One region of the Bradyrhizobium sp. WYCCWR 13022 genome, then DNA from elsewhere that is predicted to be linked to it. Evidence: predicted binding sites of a transcription regulator. Region 1 holds the regulator's gene; the other holds the start of a gene.
What was found. The regulator LexA, encoded in region 1, represses DNA repair genes until DNA is damaged. The targets are predictions, from matches to a motif close to TGTTCNNNNTGTGTTCNG.

Region 1 (4,172 bases):
CGCCGGGTTTGCAACCACGCCTTATGCCGCCTTCCATTTCCATCGCGTCACGCCCTACGGCGTGCTCGCCAATCTCGGCGCGATGCCGGTGGTCTCGGCGCTGGTGATGCCCGCGGGGCTGCTGGGATTGCTCGCGGCTCCCTTCGGACTCGACGGTGTGTTCTGGTGGTTGATGGGGATCGGCATCGACTGGATGGTGGCGGTGTCGCGCTGGGTGGCCGCACTGCCCGGAGCGATCGGCCATGTCGCCGCCTTCGGCACTGCGCCGTTGATTGCGGCGAGCCTCGGCCTGATCCTGATGGGCCTGTTGCGCACGCCGCTGCGCTGGTCGGGTGCTTGCGTGCTCGTGGCTGCGACCGTCTGGGGGCTGTCGGTCCGGCAACCCGATATCCTGATTGCCGCTGACGGCCAGAACGTCGCAGTGCGAGGCAGGGATGGGCAACTGCACGTGATCAGAATGAAGAAGGACAATTTTCTGCTCAAGGAGTGGCTTGCCGCCGATGCTGACCCGCGCGACGCGGCCAGCGCCTCGCTTGGTGACGGCGTGTCATGCGACGACGCCGGCTGCGTGACGACGCTCGCCGACGGTCGCATGATTGCGCTGTCGATACGCATCGACGCGCTGGCCGACGATTGCAGTCGTGCCGCGCTGGTGGTGACGACCAGGCCTACGGCGCCGGATTGCGCCGCGATGGTGGTCGATCGACCGCGTCTCGCGCACCAGGGCGCGCTGGCGCTCACGCAGCGCGGTGACGGTTTTGCGATTCAGGCTGTGAGGGGAAGGGGCGCAAACCGCCCCTGGTCGCCGGCGGCGACCGGCGATGGAGACTTCGAGCAGACCCTCATGCCAAGGTCGGTAGCTCCACGCTCCCGGGACGTAACACCGTCGGAGGCCGACCTTCAGGCTGAGGAGTAAGATCGACCTTTCAGCCGATCGGCAGCCGCGGCGTCGTGGTGCGGCTGTCAGCGATCCCTTGCGGCTTCTGCTCGCGCTCGCCGAGCGGCTGGGTCACGGGCAGTTGCAGCACGGTTGCGCGCTGACCTTCGACGAGCTGCGTCACCAGCACGTATTTGCCATCGGGGAATTCGATCGCATCGTGATGACGATCGGGAATGTGCGGATCGACCTTGCCGAACTTGCCGACGCGCGAGTTGACGGTGCGCGTCCAGATCCACCTGTTATCGTAACGGACGTTGTCGGCGAACGCGAGCTCCGTTCCCGGCAGCAGGCAGACCGCGACCGACATGTCGGCTTCGGAGGCGAAGCCGCGCGTCGAGGTACCGCGAAATGTTGTCGTGACGATCGTCTCGCCGACTTCTGCGGGACGTGTCGCGACGGCATGCAGGCTATAGTCACACATCGGGTGCTCCTCATCAGGGATAGTAACCCGCGCCTCTGGCCTGGAGGCGCAGGCCTCTATCAGAGTGGAAGCCTGCAAGACTCCGCTCGGTTGTAGGCAAATCTGCGGCCCGGATACGCAAGCCGCAATCACAATATCTTTCCCGAACCGCTAGGAACAAAGCCTGCTTCCGTGCATTCGGCGACCGTCGCCGTCAGCGTCCGGCCGGTGCCGACCAGCCCGAATATGGCCAGGCCGGCCGCGAGGATTGCTCGACGGTATTATGCGCATCACGCAATTGCGCGCTCGTCGCCTGCGGTGCCTTGCGGGCGCGATGTTGCGGCTGCGCAGCGAGGGCTTGTGACGCCGATGCTGCAATCAGCGCCATCGTGACGGTGCTCAGGAAGATCTTGCGCATGGTTGTCTCCTCGGTCGCCTGGAGGCTTATGAAGCGATGCGTGCTTCGTCGCGGCGTGCCGAGGATGTAGTGCTGGAGAGGGGGCCGGATAATCTGTGCAAAACCAGAAAGACCATCCGGCCGGAGCGGACAATCGTCCGCTCCGATCGTTGATTGCGCGTGAGCGCTCAGGTCGTCCGGCGCTCAGTACTTCCGATACAGTCCGATCAGCTTGCCCTGGATCTTGACCCGGTTGGGCGGGAGGATGCGGACCTCGTAGGCCGCGTTGGCCGGCTCCAGCGCGATCGAGGCGCCGCGGCGGCGGAAGCGCTTCAAGGTGGCTTCCTCGTCGTCGATCAGCGCGACCACGATATCGCCGGTGTCGCAGCTCTCGTTGCGCTGGATCAGCGCCATGTCGCCGTCGAGAATGCCGGCGTCGACCATGGAATCGCCGCGCACTTCGAGCGCGTAGTGCTCGCCAGCGCCCAGCATGTCAGGGGGGACGCTGATGGTGTGGCTGCGGGTCTGCAGCGCCTCGATGGGCGTGCCGGCTGCGATCCGGCCCATGACGGGCACCGCGACCGGACGCTCGCCCTCGTCGGCGGGCGGGCTCGATGTCGTGCGCACCTTGCCGAGATTGCCTTCGATGACGCTTGGCGTGAAGCCGCGGCGGCTACCGGCGGCGGCTTGGAGCTCCGGCAGCTTGATCACCTCGATGGCGCGGGCCCGGTTGGGCAGGCGGCGGATGAAGCCACGCTCCTCGAGCGCCGTGATCAGGCGGTGGATGCCCGACTTCGAGCGCAGATCGAGCGCGTCCTTCATCTCGTCGAAGGAGGGCGGCACGCCGCTTTCCTTCAGCCGCTCGCTGATGAACCGCAGGAGCTCGTATTGTTTGCGCGTTAACATCTCGACCAAAATCCCCCTGACGATGTCGTTCGATTCCGAGACGCTGAATTCAGCAATAAGCCGCTACATGCTCGAAACAAATCATGAACGGACACTATATGTTCGATACATGTTCCGCAACTGCTTAATTTACCGTGAACGCGGCAAAGTTCGCGGAACGGTTGCGAACGATGCGCTCAGGCGGGCAGTCGCAACACCTCGCAGGGCGCTCCCGCTTCGGCCTTCGGTGCGAATGGCGGACGCACGAGAAGTGCCTGTGCCGCAGCGAGATTCGCAAGCAGCGAGGAGTCCTGGTGATTGACGGGAAGGGCGACGAGCGTGCCGTCGTCACGCTCGTCGAGACGCGCACGCAGATAATCCTCGCGCTGGTCATTGGCGCCGACGTCGCGGCCGAGCACGGCGCGTTCGCGGCGATGATGGACAACCGAACGGCCGGACAAAGCGCGAATCAGCGGGACCATGAAGAGGAAACCGCACACGTAGGACGACACGGGATTGCCGGGCAGGCCGATCACGCGCATCGCTCCGAGCTGTCCGTTCATCATCGGCTTGCCCGGCCGCATTGCGATCTTCCAGAACGCCATCGCAGTGCCTTCGTCCCGGAGGGCCTGCTGCACCAGATCGTGGTCGCCGACCGAGGCGCCGCCCGTCGTGATCAGGATGTCGGCGCTGGATTCTCGCGCGCGGCGGATACCGGCGCTGGTGGCGGCAAGCGTATCTGCGGCAACGCCGAGGTCGATGGTGTCGGCGCCCTCGCTGCGGGCGAGCGCGTGCAGGGCGTAGCCGTTGGAATAGACGATCTGGCCATGACCGGGCGTCGATCCCGGCATCACCAGTTCGTCGCCGGTCGCGAGGATCGCGACTTTCGGACGGCGGCACACCGCGAGCTGCGGGTGGTTCATGCCGGCGGCAAGTGCAAGGTCCCGCTCGGTGAGCCGTACGCCCTTGCGCAGGAGCACGTCGCCCTCGCGGAAGTCGATGCCGGCGGGGCGAATGTGGCGCCCGGTGACGGCGGCCTCCTTGATGGTGATGCGCTTGCCGTCGGTGACGGTGTCCTCCTGGATAACGACCGCATCCGCACCATCGGGGATGACACCACCGGTGAAGATTCGCACGGCTTCGCCGGCGCCGACGGTCCCCGCGAACGGTCGGCCGGCTGCGACTTCGCCGACGACGACAAGCTGCGCCCCGGGCTTCGCCGCATCGGCCGCACGAACGGCATAGCCGTCCATCGCCGACATCGCCTGCGGCGGCTGCGTCCGCCGCGCCGCGACGTCGCGCGAGAGCACGCGGTGGAAGGCCGCCTCGAGTGCGACGACCTCTTCGGTCAGCGGCTGCGCGCCGGCAAGCACCGCGGCGAGCGCGTCGGAAACCGGCATCAGGGCCACGGGTGAAAACTCCAGCTGCGCCCGTTCGGGCAAATCGGCGGCGAGAGTTCTAGCCGAGTGCAGGCGCAGAGGCAAAACGGTGGTCGCGCAGCATGATTTGTCGTGCGTCGTCAGCTCGGCGACGAAGGCGCAAGATCAAAG
Region 2 (4,172 bases), 110 kb from region 1:
ACCGGCGTATGCGTGGACGCCACGAACAGGCGGCTCACAAAATCCTCGTCGCGGGTCTGCATGCCGGAGCGGCCCTTGCCACCACGGCGCTGGGCGCGATAGGCCGACAGCGGCACGCGCTTGACGTAACCGGCGTGCGAGACGGTGACGACCATGTCCTCGCGCTGGATCAGGTCCTCGTCCTCGACCTCGCCTTCCTGCTCCATGATCACAGTCTTGCGCGGCGTGGCGAATTCCGCCTTCACCTCAGCGAGCTCGGTCTTGATGATGTCGAGAATCCGGTCGCGCGACTGCAGGATCTCGAGATACTCGCCGATCTCGCCAGCAAGCTTTGACAGCTCGTCGCCAATCTCGTCACGGCCAAGCGCTGTGAGGCGTGCGAGACGCAGTTCGAGGATCGCCTTCGCCTGATCCAGCGACAGGCGGATGGTGCCGTCCTCGTTGATGCGATGGCGGGGATCGTCGATCAGCGTGATGATGTCCTCGACGTCGCGCGCGGGCCAGTCGCGCGTCATCAGGGTTTCGCGCGCAACGGCCGGCGTCGGCGAGTGCCGGATGACCTTGATGATCTCGTCAATGTTAGCGACGGCAATCGCAAGGCCGACCTGCTCATGCGCGCGCTCGCGCGCCTTGCGCAGCTTGTACTTGGTCCTGCGGGTGACGACCTGCTCGCGGAATCCGACGAAGATCGTCAGCATGTCCTTCAGGTTCATCGTCAGCGGGCGGCCCGAATCGAGCGCGACGGCGTTGACGCCGAACGAGGTCTGCAGTGGCGTGAACTTGTAAAGCTGATTGAGCACCACGTCGGGCACGGCGTCGCGCTTGAGCTCAACGACGACGCGGTAGCCGTCGCGGTCGGATTCGTCGCGCAGATCCGAGATGCCCTCGATCTTCTTTTCCTTGTAGAGCTCGGCGATGCGCTCGACCATCGTCGCCTTGTTCACCTGATACGGGATCTCGGTGATGACGATCGCCTCGCGCTCTTTCCTGATCGTCTCGAACTCGACCTTGCCGCGCATCACGATGGAGCCGCGGCCGAGGTGATAGGCGCTGCGGATGCCCTGGCGTCCGAGGATGATGCCGCCGGTCGGGAAATCCGGCCCCGGGATGATGTTGTTGAGCTCGTCGATCGTCAGCGCCGGATTGTCGACCAGCGCGAGGCACGCGTCGATGACTTCGCCGAGATTGTGCGGCGGGATGTTGGTGGCCATGCCGACCGCGATGCCGCCTGCGCCATTGACCAGCAGGTTGGGGAACCGGGCCGGCAGAACCACCGGCTCCTTGGTCGAGCCGTCATAGTTGTCCTGGAAGTCGACGGTCTCGTTGTCGATGTCGTCGAGCAGCTTGAGCGCGATCTTGGTCAGGCGTGACTCGGTGTAGCGCATTGCCGCAGGCGGATCGCCGTCGACCGAGCCGAAATTGCCCTGCCCGTCCACCAGCAGCTCGCGCATCGAGAAAGGCTGCGCCATGCGCACCAGCGCGTCATAGATCGCCTGGTCGCCATGCGGATGGTATTGGCCCATGACGTTGCCGACGATACCGGCCGACTTCTTGTGCTTCTTGTCGGGCGTGTAGCCTTCCTCGTTCATCGAGAACAGGATGCGGCGATGAACCGGCTTCAACCCGTCGCGCGCATCGGGCAGCGCGCGCGACACGATCACGCTCATGGCGTAATCGAGATAGGACTTCTTCATCTCCTCGTAGATCGAAACGGGGCGAATGTCCGAGGGTTGCGCCGGCTGGTCGCCGGGCTTGTTGTCGTCGTCAGCCAAGGGGGAATCCGGTGAAATTTTATCTGGGAATCATATAGCGCATCGAGGCCCTGATAACCACCCTTGCAAGGGTCGAGACAGCGCTTTTTCCGACTGTTTTTCCAGAGACTTAGACCTTGTCCACCACCATCGGGAACGGGGCCCGCACGAGCCGGGCGGAACTGCCCGTTACGCCCCGAAAAACACGCTGTGCATGATGCGCCCGGGCAGCAGCGTGAACAGGCCCGCCACCACCAGCGCGCCGGTGAAAATGAAGATCATGCTCCACCGGTGAGCGACGACGCGATGCGTGTGCGCCCGCCATACCGCAAGCGGCAGCATCACCAGCGTGAAGATCGACAGCAGATGGATCGGGCTGAACGGCCCGACCAGGCGATCTGGTGGATCCAGAACGACGAGACCGCTACCAGGGCCATCAGCGCCACCCAGATCCAGCCGATCGTCCGGTGTGGCAGCGTACCCTTGGGGGCGGCGAACTGAACGATGCCGAGCACGAAGGCCGCCATCGCCGCGAAGGCGTGCAGCGGGATCGCCGGAGCAGCGTCAAGCAGCGGCGGGGCTCATGTGACGCGTCCCTTCGGCCGGGATCCCATGTGAATATGATTAACATTAAGTTAATACCATTCACATCATGGCCCGTCAAAGGCTTCAGGCAGCACATGAGGCCGGCCCGGAAAACCGAGCTCAGCCCGTAAATTGGTAGGAAATCCTGACGCTCTACGCGAGCGCAGCAAAGTTGGAAACGAAACTTGCCCGCCTCAGAACGGGATGTCGTCGTCCATGTCGTTGTTGCGGCCACCGCCGCCGGCGGCAACCGGGCGGCGCGGTGCGCTGCTGACGGGACCCGAGGAGCCGAAATCGCCGCCCGGCTCGTCGCCGAAGCTGCCGCCTCCTCCGCCGCCGCCGCGGCCGTCGAGCATCGTCAGCGTCGAGTTGAAGCCCTGGAGCACGACCTCGGTGGAGTACTTCTCCACGCCGCTCTGATCAGTCCATTTGCGGGTCTGAAGCGCGCCCTCGATGTACACCTTGGCGCCCTTCTTCAGATACTGCTCGGCGACCTTGCACAGCCCTTCGTTGAAGATCACGACACGGTGCCACTCGGTCTTTTCCTTGCGCTCGCCGCTGTTCTTGTCGCGCCAGGTCTCGGAGGTCGCGATGCTCAGATTCGCGATCGGCCGCCCGTCCTGGGTGCGGCGGATTTCCGGATCCTTGCCGAGATTTCCAACCAGAATGACCTTGTTGACGCTTCCCGCCATCGCCGCTCTCCACTCCAAATGCCACTGAATTTCGAAAAAGGCGCGCCCGCGCTGCCGCCCGTTGGGCCGACCCTATACGCTTACAAGGGCCGATCGGCCCGTCACGCCCTCGGTTATCCCCACATATAGCACCGGCCAGACATTTGTTCCAGATTTGTTCCCATCGAAATTGATGCGACCGAAGCGTGCATACGAACACCCTGCCCCGCTATGCACGCCGTCATGAATTGGAACCGAACAGAGCCGGAAAACGCTTAACATTCATCAGGTTAAGCGCATGTCAGTTGCCCGCCGACTGTTGCATTCCAGAGACGGACTCGGGCGTTCGATTGGATTACGGTTTTCTCGGAATTGGTTCTGATGGGCGTCGCGCCTGATGGGCCGCTTCGGGGACATCTGAAGCGGACGACACTGGGGAGACTGCAATGAAGAAAATTCTATTCGGTACAATTGGTATTGTTGCAATGGGCCTGTCTGCACCCGCGAGTGCAGCAGATCTTGCGGCTCGTCCCTACACCAAGGCGCCGCCGCCGATGATCGCCACCATCTACGACTGGAGCGGCTTCTACATCGGCATCAACGGCGGCGGCGGATCGAGCCACAAATGCTGGGACAACGTCGTTCTCGGCGGCGGCGCATTCGTGGGCGGCGAAGGCTGCCACAACGCCACCGGTGGCACGGTCGGCGGCCAGGTCGGCTATCGCTGGCAATCGGCCAGCTGGGTGTTCGGCCTCGAAGGCCAGGGCAACTGGGCCGACTTCTCCGGCGACAATGTCAGCAATTTCTTCCTGGCGCAGCGTAACCGCTCGCGGATCGACGCCTTCGGCCTGTTCACAGGCCAGATCGGCTATGCCTGGAACAACGTGCTGTTTTACGTGAAGGGCGGCGGCGCCGTAGTCGCGGACAAGTTCGACATCTACACGGCGCCCGGCTTCGTCGGTGCAGGCACCCTGCTCGCCTCAACCAGCGACACCCGCTGGGGCGGCACGGTCGGGGCCGGCCTCGAATTCGGCTTCGCGCCCAACTGGACGGTCGGCGTCGAGTACGATCACATCTTCCTCGGCAACCGGACGCTCACGCTCAACGCGCCCGTCGGCGGCGGCGCATTCCAGACCGACCGGATCAGCCAGGACGTCGACATGGG

Region 2: the regulator LexA is predicted to act here: its motif matches at 3,173-3,190, upstream of QY049_RS01905 (single-stranded DNA-binding protein).

The regions. Positions count from the first base shown of each region.
Region 1 is NZ_JAUIZJ010000002.1:91,323-95,494, forward strand. It holds gene QY049_RS01375 (ComEC/Rec2 family competence protein) at 1-916, shown strand, start outside; gene QY049_RS01380 (hypothetical protein) at 927-1,361, opposite strand; gene QY049_RS01385 (hypothetical protein) at 1,555-1,758, opposite strand; gene lexA (transcriptional repressor LexA) at 1,942-2,643, opposite strand; gene glp (gephyrin-like molybdotransferase Glp) at 2,820-4,031, opposite strand.
Region 2 is NZ_JAUIZJ010000002.1:197,828-201,999, reverse strand. It holds gene gyrA (DNA gyrase subunit A) at 1-1,772, opposite strand, end outside; partial or broken gene QY049_RS01910 (DUF2306 domain-containing protein) at 1,941-2,278, opposite strand; gene QY049_RS01905 (single-stranded DNA-binding protein) at 2,531-3,028, opposite strand; gene QY049_RS01900 (outer membrane protein) at 3,454-4,172, shown strand, end outside.